One region of the Psychrobacillus sp. NPDC058041 genome, then DNA from elsewhere that is predicted to be linked to it. Evidence: riboswitches for the same ligand, from Rfam matches in the RefSeq annotation. Region 1 holds a riboswitch; each other region holds the start of a gene.
The links. A riboswitch is a leader RNA that binds a small molecule or an ion and turns the genes downstream of it on or off. The one in region 1 is predicted to bind S-adenosylmethionine.

Region 1 (6,462 bases):
AGGTGCTTATAGACTCGCTTTAGGCGCTCACGGACTCCCGGTAGGCGCTTATAGCGAACGCTTAGGCGCTTATGCTTTCGTTAGGTGCTTATAGACTCGCTTTAGGCGCCCACTGACTCCAGGTAGGCGCTTATAGCGAACACTTAGGCGCTTCTGTTTTCGTTAGGCGCTTATAGACTCGCTTTAGGCGCTCACGGACTCCCGGTAGGTGCTTATAGCGAACACTCAGGCGCTTCTGTTTTCGTTAGGCGCTTATAGACTCGCTTTAGGCGCTCACGGTAGGTGCTTATAGCGAACACTTAGGCGCTTCTGCTTTCGGTAGGTGCTTATAGACTCACTTTAGGCGCTCATGGACTCCAGGTAGGCGCTTATAGCGAACACTTAGACGCTTCTGCTTTCGTTAGGTGCTTATAGACTCGCTTTAGGTGCTCACGGACTCCAGGTAGGCGCTCATTGACTTCCAGTAGATGCTCATGGACTCCAGGTAGGCGCTTATAATCACCGCTTAGGTGCTTTTGCATTCTCTTGCTGCTTATGACAATGCTATTTCTTTGATAAGCATTCATAATGCTTTTTTTCATATCAAAAGCCTTTCATCTAGTTAATGAAAGGCTTCTTCATTTTATATATCGTGCTTTTGTTATTGCCTTGTTTAATTAAATTAGATTTGGAAAGAATCTTATTAGCCTCATGTCTATTGTTTAATAGTAGAAACTCTCTACATTCTTTATTGGTGATAGAATCTTTATACAATAAAAAATAGGTAGTTAGTGCATTTTTAAATGCATGGGGATCATTAGTTTTACATGCTGGGCAATGCCATGTACGTTTGCGTTTGTGCATACCTATAAAACCGCATTTACTACATTCAGCACCTTTTTTAAGTTCTTCTGGTTGTATGGAATAATGTTTGGTTAGTGGGAATTTAGCAAATGGGGTATTTTTCATTAGAAGAATATCTTTCCTTTTTTCAATTTCTTCTATAGTAAGTGTGGGTTTATGCTTTTGAAATTGTCGAAGGTATGGCCTGACATCGTTCCTATTAAGTATTATTGCTTTGTCAGTAGAAGCTTTCACAAAACTATTACGGGATGCGAATACAACAGCACCATAGATTGGAACTAAAATATTATGATCCATGAAAAATTGTGAAAGTTGGTATTTGTATTCGTTTAGTTGGAGAGCGGGGCAAGGGTATTTTTTTATCTCCCCTGTTTCTTTTCGTTGGATGAGCTGGGATGGATTCTCTTGGAACTCTAACTCGCCGATAATATTTTTGACTTCCAAAATTACTGCACCAAAGGGAGTGATTAGTAAGAAATCCAGTTCGAAAGTATTTTCAGCATGCAGTAACAATTTGTGAAATACATAATATTTAAACGGCAACTGCATTTTTTCTAGGTCTTTATATACAACTTCTTCCCCAAAATTCCCTCCTTTTGTTGCACCAATTTCATTCAAAACTTTTAAATACTGTCGATGCTCCTGTGGTATTCTTTTTAATAGTTTTTCCATTGCTTCCACATGCATAGAATTTACATAAGTTTTAGCAATCAATTTTTCATCACCTCGAAATCAGAATAGCATGAATAATAAATCAAATCTACTCGTTCTCCAAAATAAAAAAAGCAGACATGATTTTACATGCCTGCTTCTACTTTATTATTTCACTGGAACAACTGATCCATTCCATTTTTCAAGAATGAAATCTTGAATCTCTTTCGATTTTAAAGCTTCTACAAGTTTTTTAATTTCTGGTTTATTTTCATCGCCTTTACGAACAGCGATAATATTAACATATGGAGATTCTTTATCTTCTAAAGCGATAGAATCTTTGATTGGATTTAAGCCTGCGTCAATTGCATAGTTAGAGTTGATAAGTACTGCGTCACCTTCACTATTTTCATACAGTTGTACTAGTAGAGCAGCTTCATAATTAGCATCAAACTTTAAATTTTTTGGATTTTCAACAACATCTTTTACTTCCGCTTTTGTTTTATCAATACCATCTTTAAGTTTAATCAAACCTTTTGCTTCTAATAGAGATAAAATACGACCGTGGTCGGCAACAGAGTTACTCATAATAATAGTAGCGCCTTCTGGTAGCTCTTCTAATGATTTATATTTTTTAGAATAAACACCGATTGGTTCAATATGAATTCCACCTGCGTTTACGAAATCATAGCCATTGTCTTTAATTTGTGATTCTAGGTAAGGAATGTGTTGGAAATAATTAGCATCTAAAGCTTTAGACTCCAAATCTTTGTTTGGTAAAATATAGTCTTGGTATGTTTCAATTTTTAGGTCAATGCCTTCTTTAGCTAATATTGGTTTAACTTTCTCTAGAATTTCTGCATGTGGAACGTTAGAAGCTCCTACTACTAGTTTGGTATTTTCTTTAGCACCATTGCTGCTATCTTTAGCACCACAAGCAGCTAAAGCTAATAAACTTACTGCTAATAATGCTCCTACTAATAATTTCTTCATTACATTTCTCTCCTTTTTATCTGTTTAATAAATATATAATCGAGTAAACTCGTAAACACCAATTATCTTTTATCGATTTTAGATGTAATTAAATCGCCAATCCATTGAATTATAAATACCACAATCAAAATAAGAATGGTTGCAACTAGAGTAACATCCCCTCTAGAGCGTTGAAATCCGTCTAAAAAAGCTAGAGTACCAAGTCCACCAGCACCAATAATACCCGCCATCGCTGTATACCCAACTAACGAAATACAAGTTACGGTAATACCAGAAACTAATGACGGCAACGATTCAGGCAATAACACCTTCCATATTATAGTAGAAGTTGTAGCACCCATCGATTTTGCCGCTTCTAAAACTCCTTTGTCAATCTCTCGAAGTCCGATTAATACCATTCGTGCATAAAACGGTGCTGCTCCTATAACAAGCGCTGGGAATGCAGCATTTGGGCCACGCATTGTACCGACCAGAAATATTGTTAATGGAATCAATAAAATAATTAAAATAATAAATGGAATAGAGCGAAATATATTCACAACTGCTCCTGTAAGCCAGTTAGCGAATTTATTGGCCCATGCTTGATGTGGACTAGTTAAAAATAATAGAAGTCCAAGCGCCAACCCAATAACAAATGTTAATAAAGTTGATATTGCTGTCATATAAAGTGTTTCTAGTGCAGCATCCCACATTTTAGGCCAATCAACATTTGGAAAAAACGTATTAATCATTGTTGATCACCTCTGTATTTACTTTTTGTTCGTGTATGAATCGAATTCCTTCATCAATTGCTCTAGCGTCTCCGTCTAATTGAAGAATTAGTGTTCCATATGCCCCACTCTTCGTATGCGATATATTTCCTTGCACTATGTTTACTTCTAAATCAAATTGCTTTATTAATCTAGAGAGAATTGGTTGCTCTGTTTGATCTCCAACAAAAACAAGTTTTATCAACTTCCCATTTGGATATAACTCTCCCAAGTTTTGTATCGTCTGTTTCGCTTGGTTATTCTCGGAGACTTGTGAAACAAATCGCTTTGTGATGGCCTGCTGTGGATTTTGGAAAACCTCTAATACATCTCCCTCTTCTACCACAACACCACTTTCCATAACTGCTACTCGATTACAGATTTTTTGAATGACTTGCATCTCATGGGTAATTAATACGATGGTTAACCCCAATTTTTCATTAATACTTACTAACAAATCTAAAATGGAATCCGTTGTTTCCGGATCGAGTGCAGAAGTTGCTTCATCACAAAGCAAAACTTCTGGACCGTTTGCTAATGCTCTAGCAATCCCAACTCGTTGCTTCTGACCACCTGATAATTGGGATGGATAATAATCTCCTCTTCCATCCAAACCAACAAGTTCTATAAGTTCCTTCACTCGAGCAGATCGTTGTTCTTTAGGTACCCCTGCTATTTCAAGAGGAAAAGCAATATTTTCTGCAACTGTTCTTGACCATAGAAGGTTAAAATGTTGGAAAATCATACTAACCTTTTGTCTTACTTGACGTAGCTTAACTTCATTTATGGAAGTAATTTCTTTATTGTTTACGATTATTTGTCCCGAAGTAGGCTTTTCTAATCCATTCAATAATCGGATCATGGTACTTTTACCAGCACCACTGTACCCAATAATCCCGAATATTTCACCTTTTTTTATATCAAGATTTACATCATCCACGGCGACAATTGTACCTTGTTTCGTGCTAAACTTTTTCGAAACATTTTTCAAACTAATCATGCAAATCCTCCTTTTCTATAATAAAAAGCCCTTCTGCAAAAGAGCAGAAGGGCTGTATGTTATCATCAAAAATAACAATCATCCATTCTCTCATTTCCCAAAGCAATTGCTTTGCGTGACTTGGCACCATTTCATTTTCATGACGGTTGCCGGGCTTCATAGGGCACTTCCCTCCACCTCTCTTAATAAGAGCGACACTATTTAATTGTTGTTAGTAAATCGAATTTTAGCACGACATTCAGTTATCGTCAACACTTTTTATTATATCAAATAAATAAGGTACTGACTGAAATGCGTATATTTTTTTTAGGACTTTACCATTTTTAGCAATTAACAAACAAGGAACACTCTCAATTTCGTATTCCATTGCAAGATTCCCTAAATAATTTATATTCGCTTGTCCAATTGAGTAATGCACCAATTCTTTTATTACGAGCATCATCTTAGAAGCTACTTGGCAAGTGCCACACATTGGCGTGTATATATATAATAGAGAAACATCGGGGCTATTTTTAGCCTTCTCCCATTCTTCTCTCGACCATTCATTCACATCCATCATCCTATAGTAAAAATTCTTTTTTCACTTTAATATTAGCACGATGTAAAATAGAAGCCAAAACTTTGAGTGGAGTTTTTTCTACTTCACCATACATCGGACTAATAAATAAGTGAATTGCTTCTGGATATTCTTTCCTGACTACAGCGCGAATTTGTTCACCTGATTTATCCGCATCTAGAAAAGCATAAATCGGTATGTCTTCAAAAGGACTTAACAGTTCTTCTAATTTCACATTAGAAATCGTACCATTTGTACAAATGATTTCAGTGGCTTCCTCAAGAATAGTTAAAAGTCTCAATTTATCCGATCTTCCTTCAACAAGAATTACTTTTTCACTGAACTCCATTAGCTCCACTCCTCATTCGTCCTATCCATTAGTATATGAAAAAGCTCCGGATTATATAGTCTGACTGAACCTACAAATTCCTTCACCACCTAAAACACTGCTATAAGCACCTTAGCCTTGGCTATCAGCGCATAACGCAAGTCTATCAGCACCTACTAATCACTTCAGCACCTTAACCTTGGCTAGCAGCGCATAACTCAAGTCTATCAGCACCTATTAATCACTTCAGCACCTTAACCTTGGCTAGCAGCGCATAACACAAGTCTATCAGCACCTGCTAATCACTTAAGCACCTTAGCCTTGGCTAGCAGCTCATAACGCAAGTCTATCAGCACTTAATCGCTGAGTCTATGAGTAAAATATAAAAAATAGACATCCAATTAACTAGTAATTGAATGTCTATTATTAATTATATCTAGTAATACCGAATCGAACGGAGATTACTGTATTATTCTTGAATTAATTCGTCATATTGTTCTGCAGATAATAGTTCATCCATTTCTGATAAATCAGAAGGTTCTACAACGATCATCCATGCATTTTCATAAGGAGATTCGTTTACGAATTCAGGGCTATCTTCTAATTCTGAGTTAACTTCTACTACTTTTCCGCTGATAGGTGCGTAAAGTTCCGATACAGTTTTTACTGATTCTACACTACCAAATGGATCTCCGGATTTAATATCGTCCCCAACTTGTGGAAGCTCTACAAATACGATATCCCCTAATTCTGATTGTGCAAAATGTGTAATACCAATGCGTACTTTACCGGCTTCTGTTTTAACCCATTCGTGCTCTTCTGAGTATTTTAATTCTTTAGGTGTGCTCATGATTTACCCCTCTCAATTAGTTATACATTCCCTTTTAATATTCACATATTTCTGTATTAAAAACAAGCTACTTTATACGCTTTTCCAAATATGTTCAAACTCTTCTTCCTTGAATCCAAGGGTTAAATGTTCTCCGTCAAATACAAGGGGTCTTTTTATAAGCATCCCATCAGAAATAAGAGTTTCAATTTGTGCTTCTTCTGTCATATTTGGTAGCTTGTCCTTCAATTGTAATTCACGATATTTTGTCCCGCTCGTGTTAAACAATTTCTTTAAATCTATATTAGTTGTAGCTAGAATCTCTTTAATCATTTTTTTGGATGGAGGAGTTTCTACAATATGGTTATTTTCAAATTCCAAGCCATTATCTCTCAACCATTTGCTTGCTTTATTGCATGTACTACATTTAGGATAACCAAAAAACTGAATCGTCATATATATATCACCTTTTTTCTTTTTATCATATCATAATCCCCTTGCGGACTGACAAGT
Region 2 (6,462 bases), on a different contig from region 1:
TAATGCTTCAATACACAGATTCCTTAATTCGTTTAGCTTATTGCTACGTCAAGGATCTCCAAGCGGCAGAGGATATTGTACAAGAAGTTTTCATAAAGTTTTATCATAATCAGAATAATTATGAAGATCATGGTGAGGTAAAGGCTTATTTAACACAAATGACCGTTAATAAAAGCAAAGATTATTTAAAAAGCTGGACCTATAGAAAAATCCAACTACAAAACAAATTATTTTCACTAGCTGTCAAAAGAAATTTGGACGAATTGGTTAGAAAAGACGAGCAAGCAATAATTGGAGAAGCAATCCTAAATTTGCCCATAAAACATCGAGAAGTTCTCACTTATTTTTATTTTAATGAAATGACTATTGCTGAAGTAGCACATATTTTATCTATTCCAGAAAGTACAGTAAAAACTCGATTAAGGCGTGGTAGAGAACTATTAAGAAATCAATTAACAGGTTTAGAATGGGAGGTTCTTTTAAATGAATAACTATATTCCTTCTGAACTGAAAGATTTAACCGAAAGTAAACAACGTGTTATGCAAAATGTAGTGAATGAGATAGAAAGTAACTCAAGAAAATCTAATCATACATGGCGATATGTGGTGATAACCGCTGTTTTAGCAACTTGTGCAATGCTATTTGTCTTTAACGAAATATTTAATGAAAATGAACAACAATCTGCTACCGAACTACAACTAGATTTAACCCAACCTACATTCTTCGAAAAACAAGGTTTATTTTATCTACTTGGAGTAACGTTGGGTGACTCCCAATCAAAAGTAGTAGAACACTTAGGTAAAAATTATACAATAGATGATTACGAGGATGGTAGTGGGGCGGACTTCATATTGGATTATGATGGTAATGTGAGATTCTATTTTTATCAGGACAAATTAGATAAAATACTATTCATGAAAGCAGATGAAAGTTACTTTGACAAATTATTTAATGATTACGATGGATTTAAATTCACTACTTCTTCCAGTATAGATGATAACGATCGTTATTTTTACTCGAAAGAGACTGGTCAACTTTTAAAAGCAACGATCATTCCAGACGGAAATCTTTACTTATATCTTCTGAGGGGAGGCAAGGATCTCTTGGAGAATCCGGATTTCCCAAAAATAGAACAGATTTTAGATTAGTTTTGGGAATTAGAAAAAGCATCGTTAGGTAAGTGAATTAATATATGGAAGCTGCCCTTCATAGTTGGCATCTTTCTCTTGAGTCATGGTATTTTCTTATCTTTTAAAAATTATAAAAGCGATACATTCCTATATTTCTCTAGGAATGTATCGCTTTTTTGATAAGGGAATCTTTCAATACCAGCCGTTTTTATGGCAGCTTTTTCTAATTATAAACCTGCTTTTTGTCTTAACTCTTCTGCTTTATCTGTTTTTTCCCAAGGTGCGTCGATGTCTGTACGGCCAAAATGTCCGTAAGCAGCAGTTTGTTTGTAGATTGGGCGACGAAGATCTAGCATTTTAATAATACCAGCTGGGCGAAGGTCAAATAATTCACGAATATGTGAAACTAATTGAGCTTCTTCTACTTTTCCAGTTCCAAATGTGTCTACTGCGATAGAAACCGGTTGTGCAACACCGATTGCATATGCAAGCTGAACTTCACAACGATCAGCAATTCCTGCTGCAACAATATTTTTTGCAACATAGCGAGCAGCGTATGCAGCTGAACGGTCAACTTTTGTAGGATCTTTACCAGAGAATGCTCCTCCGCCATGACGTGCATAACCACCGTAAGTATCTACGATAATTTTACGTCCTGTTAAGCCCGCATCTCCTTGTGGTCCACCAATTACAAAGCGACCAGTTGGATTAATAAAATATTTTGTATTTTCATCGATCAAATCAGCAGGAACAATAGGATTGATCACTACTTCTTTTAAATCTTTTTGGATTTGTTCTAATGTAACTTCCGGATGATGCTGAGTTGAGATAACAATCGTATCAATATGGACAGGATTATTATTTTCGTCATACTCCACTGTAACTTGTGTTTTACCATCTGGACGTAAATAATCTAGCGTTTCATCCTTACGAACTTCCGCTAAACGACGAGCCAATTTATGAGCTAAACTAATTGGAAGTGGCATAAGTTCTGGTGTTTCATTACATGCGTAACCAAACATTAAACCTTGGTCCCCTGCTCCAATTGCTTCAATGTCCGAATCAGTCATAGATCCTTCACGAGCTTCTAAAGCTTGGTCAACCCCTTGCGCAATGTCAGCTGACTGTTCATCGATTGCAGTTAATACTGCAGAAGTTTCAGAGTCAAAGCCATATTTTGCACGAGTATATCCTATTTCTTGTACAGTAGAACGAACTACTTTCGGTATGTCTACATATGTAGATGTTGTTATTTCACCTGCAACCAATACAAGACCAGTTGTCACGGTTGTTTCACAAGCAACACGTGCATTTGGATCTTCTGCTAGAATTGCGTCAAGAATTGCATCTGAAATTTGGTCACAAATTTTATCTGGATGCCCTTCAGTAACTGATTCAGATGTAAATAATCTGCGTTGTGTCATAAAAAATTCCTCCTATATCCTGCGAGATTTCTCTCAAGAATTGATACGGTACTCATTCCCATGTCAAGCCATTCAATCAAATAGATTAAACTTGAAGCCGTTTCGGACTTGGCACACAAGGATAAAGGGCGATGTCATAAAAAAAACCTTCCACTCACGTATCTTACACATGAGGAAAGGCTATTAATTTCATAAGCACCTTTCACTCTTATCAATCAAGGAATCTCACCTTGTCTCAGGTTGGGCACCTTTGTAACAAAACAAATATTACAGGTTGCCGGGTTTCATAGGGCCTGACCCCTCCACCAGCTCGGGATAAGAGTATCCGTTCAATTTATCATCATACTTAAGTTGCATTCAGAAGTCAACACATTTTTGTTGACGATTTATTCACAAATAATAAAAATAATCAATTCATTAGTGTAGACTATTAAGTTAAATGTGTTATACTATTTCACATATGAAAGTCATCTCCCTGTTTATATAAGGGAAAATAATTAAAAGGATGGTAAATACAATATGAATTCAATCGATACTGTGAATGAACTGAACGAATTGTTATCTGGTGCTAATGTTAACATTCAATTATCAGTACCGCAACTTGTAGAAAAAGCAACATCAAGAGGCGAAGCTGTTTTAACTTCTACGGGAGCCGTGAAAGCAGAAACAGGTAAATATACAGGTCGTTCTCCACAAGATAAATACATCGTTGATGAGCCTATATCTAGAGACAAAATCGATTGGGGTTCCGTAAACCAACCAATTTCTTCTGAAATTTTCGAATCACTATATAAAAAAGTAACGAAATACCTTGCTGAGCAAGATGAATTATTCGTATTTAAAGGATTTGCTGGTGCTGATAAAGATTCTCGTCTAGGTATTCAAGTAATAAATGAATATGCATGGCATAACTTGTTTGCTCATCAATTATTTATCCGCCCATCAGAGGAAGAGCTTGCAAACCATTCATCTGACTTTACAATCATAAGTGCTCCAAATTTTAAAGCAGATCCAACAGTAGATGGAACAAAAACAGAAACTTTTATTATCGTTTCAATGGAGAAACGCATCGTATTAATCGGTGGTACTGAATATGCTGGAGAAATGAAAAAATCTATTTTCTCTATTATGAACTACTTACTTCCTGAACAAAACATTTTACCTATGCACTGTTCAGCAAACGTTGGAGAAGAAGGCGACGTTGCATTATTCTTCGGTCTTTCTGGAACAGGAAAAACAACTCTTTCTGCAGACGCTGGTCGTAAGTTAATTGGTGATGACGAACATGGTTGGTCTGATAATGGCGTATTTAATATCGAAGGTGGATGTTACGCAAAATGTATCGATTTAACTCGTGAAAACGAACCACAAATCTATGATGCAATCACATTTGGTACTGTATTAGAAAACGTTGTTGTTGATGCGGAAACTCGCGTTGCAAACTATGCTGATAATTCATTAACAGAAAATACACGTGCAGCTTACCCAATTCAAAATATCGAAAATATTGTGGATCCTTCTGTTGCAGGTCATCCAAATACGATCGTATTCTTAACTGCTGATGCTTTTGGCGTATTGCCTCCAATCAGCAAATTGACAAAAGAACAAGCTATGTACCACTTCTTAAGTGGATTTACATCTAAATTAGCGGGTACTGAACGTGGAATTACATCTCCACAACCAGCATTCTCAACTTGCTTTGGTTCACCTTTCCTTCCACTTCATGCAACTGTTTACGCAGAAATGCTTGGAAAGAAAATTGACGAGCATGGTGCACAAGTATTCTTAGTTAACACTGGATGGACTGGTGGAGAATATGGCGTTGGTAGTCGTATGAAGCTTTCTTACACACGTACAATGGTTCGTGCTGCAATTGACGGTAAACTAAACGATGTAGAAACTGAAACAGATGCAGTATTTGGTTTAGCTATTCCAAAACAAGTAGAAGGCGTTCCTTCTGAAGTATTAATTCCACGTAATGCTTGGACAGACAAAGCAGCATACGATAAAAAAGCAACTGAACTAGCAAAAGCTTTCCATGAGAACTTTAAAAAATTCGGTACCGTATCTGAAGATATTACACTTAAAGGCGGACCAGTAGCTTTATAAAGTAAAAGAGGATGTCCCATTAATATGGTGACATCCTCTTTTTTAATCTGCATTTTCATCATAATAATGTGTTGTGATAGATGATGGAAAGATTGAAATAAACTTTTTGGCTTTTTCTTCGTCCGTTTTATATAAAATTATTTCTGACCCATAATGACCCACTTCTAATAGCTCGTCTCCATTTATATTAAAAAACATCGTGAACCATTTTAGCCCACCTTTAGGATCTATAGAATCATTTCTAAAGTAAGTACGATTTTCATCGCTCAAATTAATCGTCAAAATTTTTATTAGTCCTTCATTTAAAGTGGAAGCAGCTTTAGCACTTAATTCGCGGATTGCTTCCGTCTCTTCTTTCCAGCACTGGATAATAACTTCCTGAAATTCATTTGTATAGTTATCCCATAAATCGGTCCAAAAGCTTATATTCGACGGAAATGACGACTTGTCCTCTGAACTCAATGTATCAATCGTAACAACTACATTACCCATCGTTTAAACCCCTTTCTGCCTTTTCATCCAATTACATGCATCTTGCACTACTTGTCGATTCACTTTACTTGGAAAAAAATGCGTATACTCCTGATAATACCAAGCTTCAACTATTTTATTATTCCCAACTAACGCTTTCTCTAAAGCGTTTGCATGCTCAACAGAAACATTTGTGTCTAGCATCCCATGAATGATAAGAGTTGCTGCTTCAATTTCATGAATGTGAGCAAGAACATTTCTATTTTCATACCCTTCTCGATGATTTGTTGGAGTACCGCCGATCACTCGTTTCATCATTCTTCTCATATCTTTACGTTCGTCATATGTTAAGAATATGTCGGAAACACCAGCCCATGTTACGATAGATTTAATATCGTTTCGTAAAATAGCAACCCAAAGAGCCATTATTCCCCCACGTGAAAATGCAAATAAATGAATTCTCTCCAAAGAAAATTGCTTTAACACATCGACTGCAAACACTGCATCCCATCGATCTTCTCCAGCAAATTCATCTTTACCTTCCCCACCACGATTTCCACGGTAATATGGAGCGAAAACTATAAAACCTTCAGAAGCAATTTGCGCAATACGAGCTGGTCTCACCATGCCAATACTTTGCATGCCCCCTCGGCAATATAAAATACCATCATACTCGCCCTTTTCCTTTGGCACAGCAAGTAAGCCTTTCACTCGATATCCGCAAGACCAGTAAGTAATTTCTTTTAAGTTAATATGTGGATTTGGTGATGGATAAACTCTGGTCTTTTCTATCATTCCATTTATTTTCATGTTCTATCACCTTTTCTAATATTGCTTGCATACCAGCATCTTTCATATGAAAGCTTAAATGTTCACAGGTCAAGAACTCTTCTGTTGTTAACCAAATAGGCCCATCAGTTTCAAAGCTCGTACCTTCTTCAATAATATGGGCAACCTTTGCTATAAATACTGCTTTGCAAAATGGAATTACATCATGTACAAGATATTCTGCTATCCACTCGACATTCTCTATCGATACATTTGTTTCTTCCATGGTTTCCCTAATCGCACCTTGTACTGTCGTTTCATTTCCCTCTATTTTCCCCCCAGGAAACTCTATTCCACGTTTTGGGTGCTTTGTTAATAACCATTTGTTTTGATGTTTTGCAATAACTAAAACATGCAACGGCTCTATTGGAAATACTCTTTTTTCAAAAGATAATTCCACTTTTGCTCCGTTTAAATCGCGGTATAATAACATGACTAAAACTCCTTTTTTACTAAAATCTAAGAAGGAACAATTATATACCAGTACACTAACATTATC
Region 3 (6,462 bases), on a different contig from region 1:
CGAGAGGCAGAGAATGATTTAATACCTTACGCCAACGAGCATAATATTTCCTTTATACCTTATTTCCCACTAGCATCGGGTTTACTTACTGGAAAGTTTGATAAAAATAGTACTTTTGAGGATGGCCGTTCCAAAAATCCTTTATTCCAAGGGGAAGCATTTGATCGCAATCTAGAAAAAGTAGAACAACTTCGAGTAATAGCAAATGTTAAAAACGTAGCAGTTTCAAATTTAGTTCTTGCTTGGTATTTAGCGCAGGATACAATCGATGTGATTATACCTGGAGCGAAAAAATCGGAGCAAGTATTGGATAATATAAAGACTTTAGAAGTGCAACTTAGCCTGCAAGAAATAAAAGAAATCGACCAAATCTTCCAATAATCTTTGAGAAGTTGTCTTTAAGGCATTCAATTGGCTAAAAGACAACTTTTTTATCAAGTTCCATGAATGATATGTCTCGTTCAATATTGTAATCCCTACTAAAGTTCATCTTTCTTCCATCAAATGGCAGAACAAGACCAATTTATCCTTAAGCGAGACTAAAGTATATGAAATCGCAACCAACTCTAATAAATCCGAGACCAAATTGATGAAATCGAGACTATATCACAAATCTTCCTACCTAATTAAGGGACATCCGTCATCGGACTGCCCCCGCTGAATTATTCCCACTCAAACGGTGTTTCTTGGTAAACATAATAATTCAACCAATTTGAAAATAATAAATGCGTATGAGAACGCCAAGAATTTATCGGTTGTTTCGTTGGATCATCATCTGGAAAGTAATTTTTAGGTACATCGATTTCAAGTCCTTTATTCACATCACGATTATATTCTTCTGCAAGTGTATCTGCATCGTACTCTAAATGTCCCGTGATCATTATATATTTTTTATCTTCAGAAATAACAAGGAAAACTCCTGCATCGTCTGAAGTTGCAAGAAGTATCAATCTCGAATCGTTTTGAATTTCTTCAAAAGATACTGCAGTATAACGAGAGTGCGGAGCATTAAACTCATCATTAAATCCTCGAACAAGATTGTTTGTTAGATCGGAAATTCGATGTGTATATACCCCTGAGCATTTTTGAGGCAAATCATATTTTCCAATACTATAATGATGATACAATGCAGCTTGAGCACCCCAACAAATATGTAAAACAGATGTCACGTTAGTTTTGGTCCAATCCATAATTTGAGTTATTTCTTCCCAATAATCAACATCCTCGAAAGCTAAGTGTTCAATTGGGGCTCCTGTAATGATCATTCCATCATATCGTCTGTGTTTTATTTGCTCAAAAGTAGTGTAAAAAGTATCTAAATGCGTTTTACTTACATTTTTTGATTCATGTGTTGCTGTATTTAAGAACGTTACATTTACTTGAAGTGGTGTATTTCCTAAAAGTCTTAATAATTGTAATTCTGTTCTTTCTTTTTCAGGCATCAAATTTAAAATAATGATGTTCAAGGGACGAATGTCCTGAGTGGAAGCGCGGTCCTCATCCATCACAAATATTTTTTCTTCCTTAAGCAATTCAGTAGCAGGTAACTTCTGTGGGATATTAATAGGCATCTATTTTGTCTCCTTTTCCATTTACAAAATAAAAAACCCTCTTTTCTAATGGATAAGAAAAGAGGGTTTCCTTCAAGCTCTTTGTTCTTATCTCTCAAGATCATTAACAATCTTGATGGAAGTAGCACCTTTCTGACTATGTCAGAGGTTGCTGAAGCGTCATAGGGCCATATCCCTCAACTTCTCTTAATAAGAGTATATTATTTAATTTGATAAATTAATGTTTTAACTTTATCATTTTCAGAACATTTAAGCAATAAAATTTAATAATAAAACAAATTTTTTCGATACTAATAATTCAGTAACCCTCTCAAAAAATTGAATTTATTGAGCTTCCAACCATTGTTCCATCAAGACTTCTAATTCTTTTTCTTTCGAACTTTTGATCGATAGAAGGTATTCGTATTTTGACCAGTCTTGTTCCTTATCAATTTGCTTCTTTAACAAGAGTATTTCCTCTTCCAATATCCCAATTTCTTCTTCAATCGGTCGAGCATTTAGAGGCTTAACTTTCACTAACTTTGTAGGTTCCTTTTTTTGATCTATAACTAGGGCAGCCTGCTTTAACTGCTGCTCCTCCCATTTTACACGCGCCCATTTGTAAGGCCCTTCAAAAGTTATAAGTTGACCTTGATCTAGCCAAGCAGTTCTAGGAAATAATTTATTTAAAAAGTATCGATCGTGAGAAACTGCTAATATTGTTCCTTGAAAGTCATCTAAAGCATCCTCTAAAACTTCTCTTGAATCTATATCCAGATGATTCGTAGGTTCATCCAACATTAATAAGTTGATATCTTGATGCATAAGTTGAGCGAGTCGCAGGCGCATTCTCTCTCCCCCACTCAAATCACCTACTCTTTTAAATACATCTGGACCGTAAAACATAAACTTAGCAAGTATGTGACGAGCATCTCCCTCTAAAACATTTACTTCACTTCGAAATACATCAATTAGCTTTGCTTTGGGATTCATTATTTCAAAGTGCTGAGACAGAAATCCAACTCGGACATTACTACCTAGACGAACCTTTCCTGAATCAACCGGTAATTCTTGTAAAAGTGACTTTAAAATCGTAGATTTCCCTGTACCATTTCGTCCAACAATGGCAACACGTTCTTTCCAATACACGTTTAAATTAGCATCTTGAAGCAGCACTTTTTCTCCATATTTTTTCGATACTTGCTCCATGATGACCACTTCTTTCCCACTTCTAGGAGCGGCTTCAAACGATAAGCTCATCTTTTTAGGATCTATAAGTGGTTTTCTTACCTTCACCATTCTTTCTAATGCCCGTTCCATATTTCTTGCTTGTCTATGAAGTCCAGCGTTTGGCGGCACAGCTTCGTTTGCCCATATTTTTAATCGTTTAATTGCTTCTTTCATTTTCTTAATCTTTTTTTGTTGCTCTTCATATTGCTGAAACTCGCGCATTAATGCATCTTCTTTTTCGATAATAAAAGATGAATAATTCCCGTGATATAACTTTATTTCTCCATCCTCCAAGTCAGCAACTTTAGTCACAACTTGATCTAGAAAGTATCGATCATGTGAAATAATAACTACTGTACCCGAATAGGAAACTAAATATTGTTCTAACCATTCCACTGCAAATAAATCTAGATGGTTCGTAGGCTCATCTAATAACAACAAGTCAGGTTTCGTTAATAAGAGCTTACCTAGCATTATTTTGGTCTGTTCCCCACCACTTAATGTCATAAATGATTGATGCACAAAGGAGGATAATTGTAAACCCTCTATGACTTTGTTGATTTCCGAATCAATCGCATAACCATTACGATTAGTGAACTCCTCCTGAATTTCTCCGTATTTTTGAAGTAATTTCTCTAACTCCTTAGGGTCGTCGGTGGATAGCTTTCCTTCAAGTTCTTTCATCTTAGTTTGTAATTCTATTAGTTCCTCAAATGCTGAATTTAATACATCGATGCCGGACACGTCTTCTGAAAATGATGGTATTTGAGCTAAATAACCAATTTTCGTTCCTTTTTTGAAGTGAATACTACCCACATCTGGCATTTCTAAACCAGTTATTAACGTAAGTAGCGTTGTTTTACCACTACCATTACGCCCTACAATCCCTAATTTATCTCCAGTTTTGATAGATAATGATAAATTTTCAAAAATCGTGTTTCCTCCAAGCATTTTACTAACTTCTTGTATTGTACATATCATATTTTCCGCTTCCTCTCATCTCTGATTTAGCTGGAAGCATTTTTCTGCAAAGAAAAAAGACTGCATATAAGCAGTCTTCTCCTAAAATTGTGGTTCAGAAAGAATGGCTTATCAGCTGTGAATTACATTAAATTGTCTAAAAAAGAACAGACTAGTCCCGTTAGGCTCAATTTCATGAGTAATCGCACAAGACGTGGATAAAAATTCCAATATAAATCCATGTGCATTCACAGTGTTTTTCATTCTTTCTTCACCTCCGTTCACTAAGTTGAGAATATTTTATCATATCTTTTATTTTATGCCAAATAAATTTTTCCTTATTTATCTAATAGGTGGTCATTATTTTCATTCTTATCTGGAATTCCAACATCATTTTTCATATCCACTTTTTTATTACCTGTATTTGGAACAGCATTTGGACTTGCATCACCATTAATTTGGGTTTGGGTATTAGGCGGTCCATTAGAATTTCTATTGAAACCACAAGCAGTTAAGCTAAGCAATATGAAAACTAAGAGTACTGCAAATAACTTTTTCATAATATCTCTCCTCATTTTCCATTAGATTGCTCTTTTTTTATCGTATTATCCATAAGAAAAACCAGGCAAAATGACGCCCGGTTCTTTTAAGAAGAGTAGCTATATGAATGTCGTTGCTTTCCGCTAAGGAGGACGCTTTTCGCGAGCATGGCCGGATGCAGAAAATTTCACCAAAATTTTTAAAAGCAATAGTATCTCTTATTCAACAACAATTACAGGATGGCATGATCACTACATTTACTTAAACTGTTTCTATCCTCTTAGCGATTAGGTACTACTCAATTATTGGATTGTAGTGAAAGGTGGCGACTCCAGCCGGAGGCCAACAGGATGTTGGTCACGAAGGCGTTGCCACACGATGTGGCGCTCTTAGCCTTTGTTCCTCTGTGAGACAGATGAGCCGTCACAACGAACGCGTCCACCTAAAACGGAAATCCGAGGTATTATCTATGAAAGCTGGTTTCGCAGGAAAATAATCCATGTATTATCTTATCTTTTTAAAAAAGCTCCAGCAAAAATTCACTGGAGCTTTCAAAATATCTATTCTTCAATATCGAAGTAAATCTCGTCTTCGTCGTTATATTCGGATCCATTTTCAAATAATACAGTTGTACGTAGGATTAGTTTTGTAACTTCGTCATCACCATCAGGTAGCCATCTATCATCAGGTATAATTTCAAAAGGAACCATTTGCATGTCTTTTGATGCTACTGTTCCTACAAGTTCAATAGAATGTTTGGAAACAATTTTGGATACTTCCCCATTTATTAATTTGAAAACCTCTAGTTTAATATTGTCTATTGACTCGTCATCATGTACACCATCAATATATATTGTTCCAGAAAGGTTTATCCCATGTTCAATATAAGGATGATCGACTACAGTGTCAATTTTAAACGTTTGTACTCTAATGGAAGATTCAAACTTCTTCGCCATAACTCTCAGTCCACCTTGTTATTTGTATACTCATAATGGTTTTCTAAATTCGTTTCATACCTATTATAACGCTTTTTAAACAAGGTATAAAAATGTGAAACAATAACTTTTAAGATTGCATACCCTGGAATTCCTAATATTACACCTGGTACACCAAACAATGATCCAGACGTTATCAAAACAAAAATAATCGTAATTGGATGAATATGTAGTGATTTACCCATAATTTGAGGGGAAATAAACTTACCTTCCACCAATTGAACAATAGTCCAAACTACCGCAAGTTTGATTAACATAAAGGGTGGTGAAACTAGTGCAATGATGGCAGCTGGTGTGATTGCAATAACAGGTCCTAAATAAGGAACAACGCTTGTTACCATTGCTATTACTCCAAGTAACAATGCGTAATCCATCCCGATAATTGTAAACCCTATATATATCATAAAACCTATACACATTGATACTAATATTTGGCCTTGTATATACGAACTAATTTGTTTATCAATATCTTTAAATACGGAATGTAAATCATCTCTCATACGTGGTGGAAATAACTTCATAATATATTGTGGTAACTTTTCTCCGTCTTTTAATAAATAAAAAAGGATAAATGGCACCATAATTATTGATAATACAAAGCTTGTTACTGCCCCAACAATTGAGGTTATTCCACTTACAATACTTGCGATAGTACTTTGAAACAACTTACTTATTTCAGTAGGTACATTTTTTAATAAGTCCATTACATCACTTTCGATTTGTAAATAATAGTCTGCTACAAAAGAGTTTCTCAAAAAAGTATCTAAAGAATTAAGCAATTGAATAAGGTTATTAGGCAATTCCTCCACTAATCTTATGGATTGGGCTTTCAAAAATGGAAATACTAAAAAAACAAGCAATGTTATTAATCCTATTAATGCAAGGAAAATGATTAATATTCCCAAAACTCTAGGAATTTTTATTTTTTCTAAGAGTCGTAATATTGGTCTTAATAAATAATATGCAATAACCGCTAAAATTATGGGTAAAATCACACTTCCCAAAAATACAGTTAATGGTATAAAAATAAAAGATATTTTATCGTATACCATTACCACCAACCCGGTTAACAGCAATACTATTAACGTAAAGAATGTATTACGTCCTCCTAAAAATTTTATGTATCTTGTAGAAAAAAAAGAAGGTTTTTCAGGTTCCACTCTTATCAAACTTCCTTTCCAATATAC

Region 2: another riboswitch for S-adenosylmethionine. It lies ahead of metK (methionine adenosyltransferase); the one in region 1 lies ahead of ACFVR1_RS17350 (methionine ABC transporter ATP-binding protein).
Region 3: another riboswitch for S-adenosylmethionine. It lies ahead of metA (homoserine O-acetyltransferase MetA); the one in region 1 lies ahead of ACFVR1_RS17350 (methionine ABC transporter ATP-binding protein).

The regions. Positions count from the first base shown of each region.
Region 1 is NZ_JBHVRO010000013.1:58,096-64,557, forward strand. Features, by position in the region: gene ACFVR1_RS17335 (NERD domain-containing protein) at 598-1,557, opposite strand; gene ACFVR1_RS17340 (MetQ/NlpA family ABC transporter substrate-binding protein) at 1,663-2,487, opposite strand; gene ACFVR1_RS17345 (methionine ABC transporter permease) at 2,550-3,218, opposite strand; gene ACFVR1_RS17350 (methionine ABC transporter ATP-binding protein) at 3,211-4,236, opposite strand; SAM riboswitch class I at 4,324-4,428, opposite strand; gene ACFVR1_RS17355 (thioredoxin family protein) at 4,475-4,786, opposite strand; gene ACFVR1_RS17360 (toprim domain-containing protein) at 4,797-5,141, opposite strand; gene gcvH (glycine cleavage system protein GcvH) at 5,590-5,970, opposite strand; gene ACFVR1_RS17370 (arsenate reductase family protein) at 6,043-6,405, opposite strand.
Region 2 is NZ_JBHVRO010000012.1:86,093-92,554, forward strand. Features, by position in the region: gene ACFVR1_RS16830 (sigma-70 family RNA polymerase sigma factor) at 1-491, shown strand, start outside; gene ACFVR1_RS16835 (hypothetical protein) at 484-1,149, shown strand; gene metK (methionine adenosyltransferase) at 1,359-2,555, opposite strand; SAM riboswitch class I at 2,761-2,877, opposite strand; gene pckA (phosphoenolpyruvate carboxykinase (ATP)) at 3,075-4,664, shown strand; gene ACFVR1_RS16850 (hypothetical protein) at 4,707-5,156, opposite strand; gene ACFVR1_RS16855 (alpha/beta hydrolase family protein) at 5,160-5,945, opposite strand; gene ACFVR1_RS16860 (NUDIX domain-containing protein) at 5,884-6,396, opposite strand; gene ACFVR1_RS16865 (CPBP family intramembrane glutamic endopeptidase) at 6,423-6,462, opposite strand, start outside.
Region 3 is NZ_JBHVRO010000002.1:269,452-275,913, reverse strand. Features, by position in the region: gene ACFVR1_RS03875 (aldo/keto reductase) at 1-381, shown strand, start outside; gene metA (homoserine O-acetyltransferase MetA) at 663-1,571, opposite strand; SAM riboswitch class I at 1,656-1,767, opposite strand; gene abc-f (ribosomal protection-like ABC-F family protein) at 1,896-3,761, opposite strand; gene ACFVR1_RS03860 (RAxF-45 family protein) at 3,873-4,004, opposite strand; gene ACFVR1_RS03855 (hypothetical protein) at 4,079-4,300, opposite strand; gene ACFVR1_RS03850 (sporulation protein) at 4,841-5,236, opposite strand; gene ACFVR1_RS03845 (AI-2E family transporter) at 5,242-6,435, opposite strand.